DNA from 2 places in the Hoeflea sp. TYP-13 genome. Region 1 is predicted to be linked to the other one. Evidence: predicted binding sites of a transcription regulator. Region 1 holds the regulator's gene; the other holds the start of a gene.
What was found. Region 1 encodes PhoB, which activates phosphate uptake and scavenging genes when phosphate is short. Its sites were predicted from a motif close to TGTCATNNANCTGTCAT; they were not measured.
Positions count from the first base shown of each region.

Region 2: a site for PhoB is predicted at 3,419-3,435, ahead of ABVT35_RS23960 (PHP domain-containing protein). Genes of this name have one in related genera too.

Region 1 covers NZ_JBFRBB010000001.1:6,943-14,700, reverse strand. The annotation lists gene ABVT35_RS00070 (peptidoglycan-binding protein) at 1-1,341, opposite strand, end outside; gene ABVT35_RS00065 (SRPBCC family protein) at 1,828-2,283, opposite strand; gene ABVT35_RS00060 (helix-turn-helix transcriptional regulator) at 2,397-3,089, shown strand; gene phoB (phosphate regulon transcriptional regulator PhoB) at 3,227-3,910, opposite strand; gene phoU (phosphate signaling complex protein PhoU) at 3,956-4,693, opposite strand; gene pstB (phosphate ABC transporter ATP-binding protein PstB) at 4,716-5,534, opposite strand; gene pstA (phosphate ABC transporter permease PstA) at 5,621-6,904, opposite strand; gene pstC (phosphate ABC transporter permease subunit PstC) at 6,904-7,758, opposite strand, start outside.
Region 2 covers NZ_JBFRBB010000005.1:190,946-198,703, forward strand. The annotation lists gene ABVT35_RS23950 (ATP-binding protein) at 1-1,648, shown strand, start outside; gene ABVT35_RS23955 (response regulator) at 1,700-2,416, shown strand; gene ABVT35_RS23960 (PHP domain-containing protein) at 2,458-3,378, opposite strand; gene ABVT35_RS23965 (Ldh family oxidoreductase) at 3,543-4,547, opposite strand; gene ABVT35_RS23970 (hydroxyacid dehydrogenase) at 4,544-5,494, opposite strand; gene ABVT35_RS23975 (UxaA family hydrolase) at 5,537-6,703, opposite strand; gene ABVT35_RS23980 (UxaA family hydrolase) at 6,714-7,001, opposite strand; gene ABVT35_RS23985 (GntR family transcriptional regulator) at 7,131-7,758, shown strand, end outside.

The DNA.
Region 1 (7,758 bases):
CCGCGCCTTGATGCCCATGGCGCCATACGGTATCGGATTGTCTGCGCTGCCCGCGTACAAATCGGCGCGAAAGTCCCGCGCTTGCACCTCCGGGATGGGAATGTCGAAGCGCAGACGGTCCGTCGGAATTGGCGCAGTGATTATGATCTCGGGATTGTAGCCAAACACCGCCTCGCCGTAACCGCCTTTGTCAAACCAGATGGATTCGCAGCCCCGGGACATTGGAAAGATCTTACGCTCGAAGTCATACTGCTTAAGGCTGATCCGACAGGGTAAGAACATCGCCATAGGCAGCTTCGGCGCATTCGCTGCGATGATTGGCGGCAGTTGTTGGCGGATAGCGGCCAGCAAAGCGCGCTTTGCAAATTCGTCAAGTTTCCGCTGGTATTGCTTTTTATCCAGATAGAGCTCCTGGCCGGCCTCGTTGAGGACGGCCGGATCGATGCCGGCGCTTTGGAGGATGCGCGCCTGTGTCGGGCCATCGACCAGACGGATAGCCGTGAATGCAAAAGCGGGTTCGTCCCAGAGATCGGGAGCGCGCGTGAAGGCCAGGCGCATCAGTGCGTAGCGCAGCGCCTCCGCGTGCTCATCGGCCGCTCTGCCGTGTATCCAGGACAATCCCCCACCGGCCGACGTTTCAACCCGGCCATTACGCATGGCGATGCCGGCAAGTCCTGTCATATCTGTCTGCACCAATTCGGCCGACTGCTGCTTGCCGCCAGTGGATTCAATTTGCGCCGGTTGCTGATCCGCTTGTGCCATGGAGGTATCTGGAGCGGTCTGCTTGACGCCGGAAATCGCTCCGGCAAAGCGTTTTCTGGACAGAACCCTGTCCTTGAGGATGCAAACGGAAACTTGAGCGTTGTACGTATAGGCCCTGCATTGTGTCTCACGCGCGCATTGAGCCGCACACTGGCCTTGCGAGATGTTCTTTAGCCGTGGATCGGTCAATCCGCTTCGATAGTCGCCGCCGGGAAAATCATATCCGTTAAACTGCGTAAACCCGTTCGGTGGCCGCTCCGTGACCTGAACTGCCTGGTCTTGCCGGTTATTCGCCGGCAGCGAGCGTAAAGCAGCCAGCAGCGCCGTGTCTGGTCTGCCGGTCGCAGTGAAGCCGGCGTCGCTCTGAAATGCTGCAATGGCTCGCCGTGTTTGTGGGCCAACCGCGCCATCCACCGGCCCGGCGGCGTAACCGCGTTCATTCAGCCTTCGCTGCACCTCTCTGATTTCGGCACGGTTCAAGCGGTTCGGCGAAACCGGAGCCGCCTTCCTATTGTCGTTGCGATTAGGCTGCGCTTCGTCATTCGACATATGCCGAAGTACTTCAACGCCCATCCTCATGAAGTCGCCGGCATCAAACTGAGCCAGCGCAGAAAATGATGTATATAAAACTGAAATTAAAAGCACGTTTACGCAAACGAGCGCGCGAAACACCACCTTTACCTCCCCAATGTTCGCTTACGGGCGTTATCGTTAATATTTTACTTCAAATCTGCCACGCTGTACAGAAACTGTTCTTTACAGCCTGATATTACAGCTAGAAACAGGCGATGCTTCGATGATCCGGAATGATTGGATCAGCCAGGGTCGAGATACAGCGCTGCCAGCCTCTCGTTGGCATCATTCCGAAACCGGTGGGATCGTGCTATTCCCGGATGCGCAGTGCGATGAGCCGTCCAGGCGCTGAACGCGGGCTGTTTGGGCGGATCGCAGAATTTCGACGCACGTGCGAACGCAAGAGATCTCGTCTGGCGCTGGCGCTTGCTGAGCGTGAGGAGATATCTGACCCTGGTGCAATGCCTTTTAAGTCGTACTTCCCGGTAGGCCTCAACTGGTATGCGCGGCCATCACTTTTTTATCCAGGCCCTTCAAATTCGCATCGATGATCTTGCCCATCATCATTTTCATCAGAGTTTGTCCCATGAGCCATCCGAGGGGACCGTATTTGACACGATAATCGAAAGTCCATGTAACTAGGGAGCCTTTGCCCGAAGTTTGGATCCAAAGGTCCGAACTGGCTTCATGCAGCGGCATGGCCGCCATGTCAGAGAGTTGCACCGTATATCCTTTGCCTGGCTGCCAAGCCGTTACTTCTTCCACCAGCGACGTGCCGTTCTTAAAATGGTTGCGGCGCTTTGACCCCAGCCCAGCTTCGCCCGATGTCAGTGCATCGACCGAAACGATCTCCGGGGCGAACTCGTCAATATGCATGAAGCGATCGAGAACGGCCCAGATGGCATCGGGGTCTGCATCAATGGTGAGGCTCCGTTCAAAGTGGATCATGGAATGCTCCTTATCATCGGCGCTGGTGTAGCGCGATCCTGTTGGTTCTGAACCCTTAATAATTATGTCCTCCTCTCACCGTTATGATAGGAGTGTGAGAGGAGAGGTTAAAAATGCGTCGCACCGAACGCCTGTTTCAGATTATCCAGATATTGCGATCAAACCGGTCGCCGATCACAGGACGGGAGCTCGCCGATGAATTGGAAATCTCAATCAGCACCCTTTACCGCGACATGGCGGAACTTCATGCGCAACGTATCCCGATCACCGGAGAAGCGGGCGTGGGCTATGTTCTCGACGACGGTTACGACATGCCTCCATTGATGCTGACGGCGGATGAGTTGGAAGCTGCGGCTCTGGGCGCTGCGTGGGTGGCTTCTGAGGCCGACCCTTCATTGGCACGTGCAGCGCGGGACCTGGTGTCAAAACTGTCCGAAGCGATTCCGAAAGAACTGCGCCCGATCGTATTGGACGCGAGCTCGAAGGCCATTCAAACAAGATCAACGGTCGCCGAGCGCTTTGACGGCGCGCTCTTGCGCCACGCCATCCGCGAGCGCTATCGGCTTCAACTGACGTACGCGGATCGGGACAGGAGCGTGACCGACCGGATCGTCTGGCCCCTGCTCATAGCCTATCTGGATCGAACCCGGTATCTCATCGGATGGTGCGAGACGCGCCAGGACTACCGGCATTTCAAGACCGACCGCGTGCGAGAACTAAAGGTGCTCGGCGAAAAGTACCCGGGGCGTCGGGCGGCTTTGATCAAAGGCTGGGAGGAGGCGACAGCAAGGCGGATGCCAAGCTGACGTTAGACCACACTACAGCATTCGGCGAATTTGGCCCGGAGCTGACCTTGGTTGCGGGCCCTCAAAAGCCGCTAACAACTACGCTCACTCACCGCCGCGCTCGAAGCGTTCGCGCCGGTGAGTGAAGCAGAAACGCTCTAGTTTTCCAGCGAATAACCGGCACCGCGGACGGTGCGGATGACATCAGGCATTTTTGCAAGGTTCAGCGCCTTGCGCAGCCGGCCGACGTGAACGTCAACCGTGCGTTCATCCACGTAGATGTCGTGCCCCCATACGCCGTCGAGAAGCTGCGAGCGCGAAAACACGCGCGTCGGGGATGTCATGAAGAATTCCAGCAGGCGGAATTCGGTCGGGCCGAGCTTGATCTCGCGGCCGCGGCGATAGACGCGGTGGGTCTCGCGGTCGAGTTCGATATCGCCGCTCTTCAGCAATGTCGAAATGGATTCCGGCTTGACGCGGCGCAGGAGCGCCCGCACGCGCGCCATGAGTTCAGGGGTCGAAAACGGCTTGACGACGTAGTCGTCGGCTCCCGTTGAAAGTCCCCTCACCCGCTCGCTTTCCTCGCCGCGCGCCGTCAGCAGAATGATCGGCAACCTTTCGGTCTCGGGCCGCACCCGCAGGCGCCGGCACAGTTCGATGCCGGACAGGCCCGGCAGCATCCAGTCGAGAATCAGGAGATCCGGTACCCGTTCCTGCAGTCTGATTTCGGCCTCGTCGCCGCGTAATATCGTGTCGACCTCATAACCCTCCGCCTCAAGGTTGTAGCGCAGGAGAACGCTCAGCGCCTCCTCGTCCTCAACAACGGTTATATGCGGTGCCATGCCCATTTGAATTCTCCGGTGGCGGCCAGCTTACAGGCGGTCACTTCAGTCTTCTTCAACACCCACGGTCGCGGTCTCGTCGTCTTTGGGACGCTCGCTGCTGAGTTGCGATCCGGTTGCCATGTAGTAGACCGTTTCGGCGATATTGGTTGCATGATCGCCTATGCGCTCGATGTTCTTGGCGCAAAACAGCAGGTGGGTACAGGCGGTTATATTGCGCGGATCTTCCATCATATAGGTCAGAAGCTCGCGAAACAGCGATGTATAGATAGCATCGATCTCGTCATCGCGGTCACGGACGGAATTGGCAAGTCCTGCAGAGCGGGACGAATAGGCGTCGAGCACTTCCTTAAGCTGCGTCAGCGCCAGTTCGGCAAGATGCTCAAGGCCGCGGACCAGCTTTTTGGGCTGGCCCATGCCCTGCACCGCAATCACCCGCTTGGCAATGTTCTTGGCCATGTCTCCAACGCGCTCGAGATCGGCGGCTATGCGGATCGAGCCGATAATGTCGCGAAGGTCTGAGGCCATGGGCTGGCGCTTGGCAATGATAAGCACAGCCTTTTCGCCGATCTGCCTTTCCGCCTCATCGAGGATCAGGTCATCGGAAATGACCTTCTGCGACAGCGCGGTATCGGAATTCACCAGCGATGCAACCGATTCCTCGACCATGCGTTCGGCAAGGCCGCCCATTTCGGCAATACGGCGGACCAGGAACTGAAGCTCCTCGTCATAGGAGGTGACCGTGTGCGCTGCGAGTTGTCCGGAGTTGTTTTCGTCTATCATGATCGTATCTGTCCAATCAGGCTCAGCCGAAACGGCCGGTGATGTAATCCTGGGTTCGCTGGTCGTCCGGATTGGTGAACATCTTGTCGGTATCGCCTTCCTCGACCAGATTGCCGAGATGGAACATGGCCGTGCGCTGTGAGACACGTGCAGCCTGCTGCATCGAATGGGTGACGATGACAATGGTGAAGTTCTCGCGCAGCTCGTCGATCAGCTCTTCGACCTTGGCCGTCGCAATCGGGTCGAGCGCGGAGCACGGCTCGTCCATCAGGATCACCTCGGGGCTGATGGCGATGGCTCTTGCAATGCACAGACGCTGCTGTTGTCCGCCCGACAGCCCGGTGCCGGGCGTGTGAAGACGATCCTTGACCTCGTCGAAGAGGCCAGCCCGGCGCAGGCTGCTTTCGACGATCGCGTCATAGTCGGCCTTGCTGCTCGCCAGGCCGTGAATACGAGGGCCGTAAGCGATGTTTTCATAGATGGATTTGGGGAACGGGTTTGGCTTTTGAAACACCATCCCGACGCTGGCGCGCAGTTCGACGACGTCAACGGACGGATCGTAAATGTCTGCGCCGTCGAGTGTGATGTTTCCCTCAACCCTGCAGGTGTCGATCGTGTCATTCATCCGGTTGAGACAGCGCAAAAACGTGGATTTGCCGCATCCGGACGGGCCTATCAGTGCGGTCACCTGGTTCTCGCGTATATCCAGATCGACATCAAAAAGCGCCTGCGAGCCTCCGTAAAAAACGCTGACCCCACGGCCCTGCATCTTGATCGGCGGCTGCACCGCAACCTTGACCTCAACTGCTTGTTCCAGTGCAGCGTCAGACATCATGTTCATCCTTCAACACCCCATTCCACCGGTTTTGCATCCCAAGGCGGATACATGCAACCGCAGAAACCAACACAGGCCGGTCGATCGCGCCGCTACCAGCGGCGCTCGAACCGGTTTCTCAAAAATACCGCCAGACCGTTCATGATCACGAGGAAGCCCAGCAAAACTAAAATTGCGGCTGATGTGCGCGAAACAAAGCCACGCTCCGGGCTGTCGGCCCAGATGTAGATCTGTGTCGGCAGCGCCGTCGAGGCGGAAAACACGCCTTCCGGCGCGCTTGTTATGAACGCGTTCATGCCGATAAGGAGTAGCGGCGCCGTTTCTCCAAGCGCCTGCGCCAACCCGATGATCGTGCCGGTCAGGATCGTCGGCATCGACAGCGGCAGCATGTGATGCATGATCGCCTCATGGCGGGATGCGCCAAGTCCGAGCGCCGCTTCCCTGATTGCCGAAGGCACGGATCTTAACGCAGCGCGGGTCACGATAATCATGGTCGGAAGCGTCATCAGCGACAGCACCATGCCACCCACCAGAGGCGCGGAGCGCGGCAATCCGAACCAGCCGAGGAACACGGCAAGGCCAAGAAGGCCGAACACGACTGAAGGAACCGCCGCCAGATTGTTGATATTGATCTCGATGAGATCGGTCAGCCGGTTCTTCGGCGCGAATTCCTCAAGGTAGACGGCAGCGGCGATGCCGACCGGGAAACTGATCAGGAAGCACACAAGCAGGACCCAGAACGAGCCCGAAATTGCGCCTGCGAGACCCGCAAGCTCCGGAAATCGTGAATCGGAATTGAGGATCAGGCCGAAATTGAAGGGCTTCGAAACCAGGCCTTCGGCCTGCAGCTTGTCGAACCACTCAATCTGTTTGTTCTTCACCCGGCGGCGGTCTTCCGGAACGTCACGGGAAATCTGTCCCTTGGCGAACTGGTCGAGCGGGTCGGCAAACGGCAGTTCAAAATCGAATTTCCTGTCAACGAGTTCCGGATTGCGGATGACGTAGTCGCGCACCAGGAAAGGCGCGGACGATGTGAACATGCCGTAATAGGAACGCAGGTCCGAGCGCGGGATGCCGGGCTCCAGATCACGCAGAGACCCGCGCACGATCTTGCGCCAGCTCGCATCCATGATGTCGTCGGGCGCAATATCGGCGGTTGTCAGGTCGATCGTCACCCGCACCTTTGTCTGAACGAAGGCTGAGGCGCCGCTGTAAAGCAGCGAGGAGACCAGCACGGCCAGAAACCCGATAGCAAAAATGATTGCCGCCAGCCCGTAACGCTTCAGGCGGCGGTCGGCGGCGTATCGCTTGCGGCGGCGGGCAGCCATTTCGGGAGAATTCCATACGGGACGAACAATGGTTCCGCCATCCGACATCAGTACGCCTCCCGGTACTTGCGCACGACACGCAAGGCAATCAGGTTCAAAAACAGGGTGATGATGAAGAGCATCAGACCGAGGGCGAATGCCGCAAGGGTCTTCGGATTATCGAACTCGGTATCACCAATCAGCAATGTCACGATCTGAACCGTCACGGTCGTTACCGATTCAAGCGGGTTGGCGGTCATTTTTGCGATGAGTCCGGCCGCCATCACCACGATCATCGTTTCGCCGATGGCGCGGCTGAGCGCCAGCAGCACGCCGCCGACGATCCCCGGCAGTGCGGCAGGAAGCAACACGCGCCGGATGGTCTCGCCCTTTGTTGCGCCGATCGCCAGCGAACCGTCGCGAATGGCCTGGGGAACGGCGGCAAATGCATCGTCGGAAAGCGAAGAAATAAACGGGATCAGCATGATCCCCATGACACCACCGGCGGCCATTGCGCTGTTGGGCGCAACGTCGAGGCCGATGGCCATTCCCAACTGCCGCAATGCGGGCGCCACCGTCAGAACGGCGAAAAAGCCGTAGACGACCGTCGGAATGCCGGCGAGGATCTCCAGCATCGGCTTGACGATCGAACGAAACCTTGGCGAGGCGTATTCAGCCAGGTAAATCGCGGAAAGAATGCCCACAGGGACCGCGACCGCCATTGCAAGAGCGGCGACGAGGATCGTGCCGACAAAGACCGGTATCGCACCAAAGGCGCCGGCGCCGGCAACCTGGTCCTCGCGAAGCGGGATCTGCGGCTCCCAGCGAAGGCCAAACAGAAAATCGCTGATCGGTATGCGCTGGAAGAACTGAACTGCCTCGTAAACAAGGGAAGCGACAATGCCCAGCGTCGTCAGGATGGC
Region 2 (7,758 bases), on a different contig from region 1:
GCGTGCCGACTACATCACCGCCCTTCTGGCGGACGGCCGCGTAGACGACTACAAGCTCACCCTCATCAACCGTGACGGAGAAGAGTTTCCCGCATCCTGTTATGGCCGCATCGCCGATTACAGGGGCGAGGAGGTCGTTGTCACGACCGCCATGGATCTGACCAGCCAGAACGAAGCCGATAATCTGATACGACAGGTTCTGGAGGCTTGCCCGGTACCGGTGCAGATGACCAATGCAGCGACCGGAAAGCTGCTGTTCCGAAGCCCGGAGACAACCGCTCTGTTCGGGCCGGTCGAAATGGCGAAGGATTATTATGTCAATCCGCAGGATCGCAGAGATTATTTGCGGATGTTGCGTAAAAAGGGCTGGATCAATGAGCACAAGGTAAAGCTCATAAACGCCAGGGGCGAGGAGTTCTGGGGTTCAATCTCGGCCCGGCTGATCGATTTTCACGGCGAGCAGGTCATCGTCTCCAACACCCGCGACCTGACCGGGGAGCTTGCCCTGCAGGAAGAGCTCTCCAACCAGCGCGAAATGCTGTTCCAGAACGAAAAAATGTCGGCGCTCGGCGAACTGCTGGCGGGCGTTGCGCACGAGCTGAACAATCCGCTCTCCATTGTCGTCGGCCACTCGCTGATGCTGCGGGAGGAGGCGCACGAGCCAGAAACAATCAAACGCATCGAAAAGATCAGCAACGCGGCCGAACGCTGCGCAAAAATCGTCAAGACCTTCCTCGCCATGGCGAGACAGCAGCCGACGAAGATGGAAAGCACCGACATCAATTCGGTGATCTCCACAGCCGTTGACGTTACCGGGTACGGACGGCGGGACGATGGCCTCGAAATTGCCTGTGACCTTTCCGATAACCTTCCCAATATTGTCGCCGATGCCGACCAGATCACTCAGGTCGTCATCAATCTCATCATGAATGCCGAACAGGCGATCGCCGGCGCCGGCAAGGGCGACCGCATCACCGTATCCACCGGCATCGCCAAATCAGGCGAATTTGTCCAGATCGATGTTACGGACAACGGCCCCGGCATCCCCAAAAATATCATGGCGCGGATTTTCGAGCCGTTCTTCACCACCAAGGAAGTGGGCGACGGCACCGGCATCGGCCTTGCGTTCAGCCATCGCATCATCCTGTCCCACGGCGGACACATCTGGGTCGACACCGAATACCAGGGCGGCAGCCGTTTCTGCATATGTCTTCCCATGGCCGGCAAGGCTGCTGAAAAAAGTGCCAATGGCGACGATGCCGGGCGGCACGGCGGCGGAGTAAGGGCGTTGATCGTCGATGACGAAGTCGAGGTCGCCGAACTGATAGCCGAAATACTCAAAAAAGAAGGCTTCCGGGTTGACCTTGCCCATTCGGGCGATCGCGCCATCGAAATGCTTGAGGACGAGACTTACGACCTTCTGCTCAGCGATCTCAACATGCCGCAGCTCGATGGCCGCGGTCTTTATGAAGCCATTCGGGACACACATCCGGGTGTATTGGAGAAAACAGCTTTCATTACCGGAGATACGATGGGTGCGGCTTCGCAGGCGCTCTTACAGGAATCGAAGCGGCCCTATCTGGAAAAGCCGGTATCCCCGGCGGAATTACGCGAGCTTGTATATGGCATATTGAACCAAAGGAACTGAACTTTGACCCATTTTACTGGAGCGGTCTTTAACGGCGGAAAAGACGGATAAATGGAAAACAGTCACTATCACCTGCTGGTCTGCGATGACGAACTGGATGTTCGTGAAATGGTTCACGAATATCTGTGCAAACGCGGCTTCAAGGTTTCCAAGGCAGCGAGCAGCGACGAGCTGCGGTCGGTCCTGTCAGGAAATAGGATCGATCTGATCATCCTGGACATCAACATGCCGCGCGAAGACGGCCTGACGACCCTGCGGTCGCTGCGCATTGATGATCAGACGCCCGTCGTCATGCTGACGGCAGCCGGTGAAGTCGTGGACCGGATCATCGGACTTGAAATGGGAGCCGACGACTATCTCGGAAAACCGGTCGATCTGCGCGAACTTGAAGCCCGCATAAAGGCTGTCTTGCGGCGCAGGGGCGCAGATAGCCCCAAGAAGAAGGCTGAAGCCGGAACGGCCATGTTCGGTGATTATGTCCTCGACATCGAATCGGCAAAAATGCACGCACCCGATGGCGAAGAGGTTCCGCTCACGGCAATGGAATTCAACCTCCTCAAAGCCTTCGCCGACAACCGGGGCCGCGTTCTCAACCGCGATCAGATCCTTGAACAGGCGCATGACCGAAGCTGGGATCCCTTTGACCGGAGCATCGACATCCGGATCTCCAGGCTGAGGCGCAAGATCGAGAAGAACCCGGCCAAACCGGCGATCATCAAAACCGTACGCGGCATCGGCTATATTTACGATCCAGAAGGCAGTTCGTAGACGCCGGGCATTTTTCGATCCGGCACGTCAACGCAGGAAATTCAGCGCCAGACAGGATTGCACCAGGCCCGTTTTCCGGCGCGATCAACAATGGTGATCCGCAGCCAGGGCGAATTTGAAAACCGCATCAAGGGCACCTCCGCTCGGGTCATCGCATCGCCATGCAGCGAGACAGCCGCCGAACCCTGACCCTGCACGATGACGGTCGACACGGCACTGCTATCAACTTCGACGGATTTGTCGTTCCAGACGATGTTGTGAAAATCCGGGCCCTGGCTGGAATAGTAGTGTCCGGCCTTGAGGGCCGCGAGGAGACTGTCTGGGCTGTTCTCCTGCGCTTTGACCATGACCCAGCCGCCGAAATGGTCCGGCTCGGTGAAATGCGCATCATCGGTTGCGCACAAATCGAGTTTCCTTCCTTCCGACAGTAAAAGATCAAGCGTGTGGAAGCCGTCGGCACGGTCGGCACTGACCGCGCAGCCATGATTGTAGATCTCAACCGCATGGGCAGCTTCGATACCGCGCGCGTCATCAAGGCTCATGCCGGACCATTGCGGATGGGCAATTGCCACATAAGCACCGGCATCGCGGGCGCGCCGGGCAATCTCCGCACCGGTTTCCTGACCATCGACGGGTCCGAAGTGAGGGGCATCCGGTGGTGCGAATTCCTGTGGCAATCCGACCGCAAGGATATGCCATATCTCACCGTTCTGCATGGTTCCCGAATGCAGCTCGGCACCAAGGATCGTTGTAAACTGATTGTCCCTGAACGGTACCGTGTCGGTTATCGGATATTCGTAAATACCGATAAAATGATCCGTAAGCGCCAAGAAGTCATAGCCTTCCGCCTTGTAGCGCCTGCACACCTCTTCGGCTTCCAGCGCACCATCGGAACGGTTGCTGTGAGTGTGGAGATTGCCTCGGAAAAACCGGCCGGGGGCCGCAAACATAGTATCGGTCATTCACGCCTCTCAAAATGTCGGATCTCCATGCCCGTCACATGTGAAGGCTTCATGACAATGGGGCCCGAAGTCAATGATGAAAGGGACCTCCATCCAAGGCGGCAGCGCTTCGGTTCACAATTGAAGCAAGTCCGGCAAGGAAGGTTCTGCAGCGCGGACAAATATCATGCCCCGATCGCCTCGATCGCCTCAAACAACTGCGGATCGACGGGAATTCCGTTATTTTCGTAATCGCGCCTTATCTGCTGGCGGCGACGGCCGGGCAATCGTGCACCATCGGTCGACTGGATCATCTGGGCCATCATCGCAAATCGTTGCAGTCCATTGACACCGAATGCGCCCGGGTCGATGGCGATCAGCGTTTGTCCTGCACCCGGCGGGCCGCCTTCGGCATTCAGGAACGAACTCTGCTCAAAACTGTAATTGGCGCCTGTCAGCCCAGCGCAGATAAGCTCCACCATAAGCGCCATCACGGTACCCTTGGCATCGCCCAGCGGCGCCATGGTGCCGGCAAGGGCGGCCTTGGCATCGGTGGTCGGCGCCCCGTCGGCATCGAAGGCCCACCCTTCTGGAATATCCTCGCCGCGCTGATTGGCGGCCATGATCTTGCCGCGCGCGACACGCGAAAGGGATATGTCGACGGTCACCGGATCACCACCGGCAACCGGGGCTGAAAAGGCAATGGGGTTAGTGCCAAAAAGCGCCCGTGTCGCGCCCCAGGGCGCCATCGCTGCCGGTGTATTTGCAAAAAGCAGTGCCACGAGGCCTTTGTCCGCAAGCGATTCAACAATGACACCCGCAACACCGCAATGATGCGAACGGGTTATCCCTGCAACGGCTATCCCCTGTGCGGGACAGACCTCCGCCAGCCAGTCGCGCGCAAGGTCGATTGCCGGATAGGCAAATCCGTTTGCGGCATCGACGAGCGCCGAACCTGGCCGGTGCCGGGTAAGACCGGCCTCAGCTTGGCCGTCCACCTTGCCACAAGCTGCCTGCGCGGCATAGGAGCCAACGCGGCGCAAACCATGACCGCTCTGCCCCGCGAGTTCTGCCGCGAGCAGCGCATCGGCAACACTTGCCGCATTTTTTTCGGACGTGTTGCTGCGCACCAGTGCGCTGCTGATCAACTGGCGCACGTCACCGGGACTGAACCTGTTATCTTCGCTCATAAATGGATCGCCTGCTCGCCCGCATCGTCCAGATGGGCAAGAACCGTCTGCGCTGTCATCGCACTGACGCGGACATTTGATTCCTGCGTCACGCCGGCAATATGCGGTGTAAGAATGATGTTCTTCAGGCCGCTGAATTTCATCGCTGCCTCTGCAGACAGCGGCTCGGTCTCAAAGACATCAAGCGCTGCGCCCGCCAGTTTCCCCTGAGAAAGCGCGGAGGCCAGCGCCTCCTCGTCGATAATGCCGCCGCGGGACGTATTGATGATCACCGCCTGGCTTTTCATCTTTGCCAGCGCCTCAGCATCGATCATGTGTTTCGTATCGCCGGTGAGCGGAACATGAAGGCTGACCACATCGGCGTAATCCAGAACCCCGTCGAGCGAAACATTGCGGGCGAGCTGCCAGCCCGGATCATCAGCAAGGCAGTAGGGGTCATAGGCGACGACCTGCATTCCGAGCACGCTGGCGCGCACTGCAACCTCGCGGGCAATCCCGCCAAATCCGACAAGCCCCATCACCCGGCCTGCAAGCTCGTGACCGATGAGCGCCTGGCGCGGCCATTCTCCCTGCAGCATCGCTTCGGTGGATTGATAGGCCCCGCGCAGGAGCAGCATGGCATTTGTGATGACGTATTCGGCAACGCAGAGGTTGTTTGCGCCAGTTGCCGGATATACGGTGACACCGCGCTCCCGGCAGGCCTCCATGTCGATATTATCAAGGCCGACACCGAGCCGACCGACACATTTGAGGTCGGGTGCCGCGTCCAGGAGGTCAGCCGTCACCTGCGTGCGATTGCGCACGATCAGCGCAGCGGCATCGGCGACCAGCGGGACAATCTCGTCCTGCCGGTCAGCAAGGGTTTGATCATAGAAAACGTCGTACTGCTGCTTTAGGGCATCCACGGCGGCGTCATCCATGAATTCGGTGATAACGATTTTTGCCATTGTCGGCTCCTACCGTATGAAACCTGCAAATTGTCCCATAAGTCAGGCGCTTCGGTAAAGTTTGGTCATGACGAACTCGCGGTGACCGAGCGCCTCGGCGGCGGTATTGCGGCCATTGGCCGTGCGCACGATCATGTCGATCAGCGCGTCGCCGGCCTGGTTGATCGTCATATCCCGGCGCAGGATGCCTGAAACATCGACATCGATATGCTCGCCCATGGTGCGAACGGTCCGCGGATTACCCGATATCTTGACGACCGGAACGATCGGATTGCCGACAACATTGCCCTGGCCGGTCGGAAAAGTATGGATCACATATCCGGCCGCAGCCATCAGCGTGACACATTCGGCCGCTGCTGACGACGTATCCATGAAATAAAGGCCTTTGCCCTTTTTCGGTTCCTCGGCCGGTCCCAGCGCATCGATATAGGTTGACGTGCGGCCGATCTTTTCTAGATTTCCCAGCGCCTTTTCCTCGATGGTCGTCAAACCGCCCAGAATATTGCCCTTGGTCGGCTGGCTGTCGGAAAGGTCGGATGTCTTGTGCGCTTCGATGACATCGTCCTGATAGGACTTCCAGATTTTCATGAACTTGGCCGCCGCTTCCGGATTGGCGGCGCGCGCCTCGCACAGATGTTCCGCCCCGGTGATTTCCGAGGTCTCGCCGAAGCAGCCGTAAATGCCTTCCGGCAGCAGTTTATCGTACATATTGCCGACGGTCGGGCATGACGAAAGCCCGGTTGTCGTGTCGCTCTCGCCGCATTTTGTCGAAATCCAAAGATCCGATACATCGCATTCTTCGCGCTGCAGTTCAGTTGCCCAGTGCACATAGTCCTTGGCGACACGCGATGCGGCTGCAACGGTGGCGATATCGCCGCGCTGTTCGATCGAAAGACCGGTCACCGGCTTTCCGGTCTCGGCAATGCCGTCAACGACGATCTTCGTCCATTCCGGTTCGATGCCGATGACGACGACGGCCGCAACGTTCGGATTGGCGCCCGTTCCGATCATGGTGCGGAAATGCAGGTCGAGATCCTCGCCGAATTGCAGCCGCCCATAGGCATGCGGCAGCGCCATGGTTCCCTTTATATTGTTGGCGACCGCCTCGCAGGCGGCATTGGAAATATCGTCCAGCGGCAGGATGACAACGTGGTTGCGAACGCCGACCCGGCCGTTTTCACGCCGATACGCCATAATTTTCTGTGACATGATCGGTCTCCTACCAGCGCTTGGTCTTCAGATTGTGCACATGCACGTGCTCGCCCTTTTTGATGGGCGCAACCACCTTGCCGATATCCTCACCATATTTGACGACCGTGTCGCCGACGGCCAGATCCCTGAGGGCAACCTTGTGCCCGATCGGCACGTCATTGCCGCAGGTCAGCTCAAAATCGGAATCATCATGCGTTACGACACAGGTCATATTCGTACCGGCCGTCAGATTTTCCACAACAACGACACCAACATTGTCTTCATGGTCGTGAACCAGCAATTGCGGGATACTCAAGGCTGCCTCCAAAAATAACAGGATATTGGACCCTTCTGGCCCAAGTCTTATATATTATATAAGATACAACATACTGGCGTTGTCAACCAGATCACGCTAAACAGGAAAAAAAGACAGATGGACTAGGTTTTGCAGGACACAGACACCAATATCGGCTTCAAACCGCTCTATGCTCAGGTCAAGGACCAGCTCATTCGCCGCCTTGTCGACGGTACGTGGCAGCCGGGCATGAACATCCCGAGCGAGCAGGAGCTGGCAAGACAGCTCAGCGTCAGCCAGGGAACGGTGCGCAAGGCGCTGGATGCCATGACGGCGGAAAATCTGCTGGTTCGCCGGCAGGGACGCGGCACCTTCGTCGCGGAGCCCGAAGATTCTCGTATTTTGTTCCAGTTTTTCCGGCTGACTTCCGACGAAAGCTCCGATGAGGACACCTTTCCCGATTCAAGGCTGTTGTGCTGGTCGCAGGAGCCGGCAACGGCGCAGGAGGCAGGATTTCTCGAGATTGAATCCGATGCGCCCGTATGGCGTATCGAACGCGTCCGCCAGATGGTCGGCAAATCGGTCATTGCCGAGACGATCACCATTCCGACCGCCAAATATCCGGGCTTCGAGGATCTGACGGAAATCCCGAACAATATCTACCAGCTCTATTCCAGCCGTTGGGGAATAACCATCGCCAAGGCCGATGAGCAGCTCAAGGCGGTCCTGTGTGATGAGCGCGATTCTGCGGCATTGGGCTGCGGCGTTGGCGAACCGC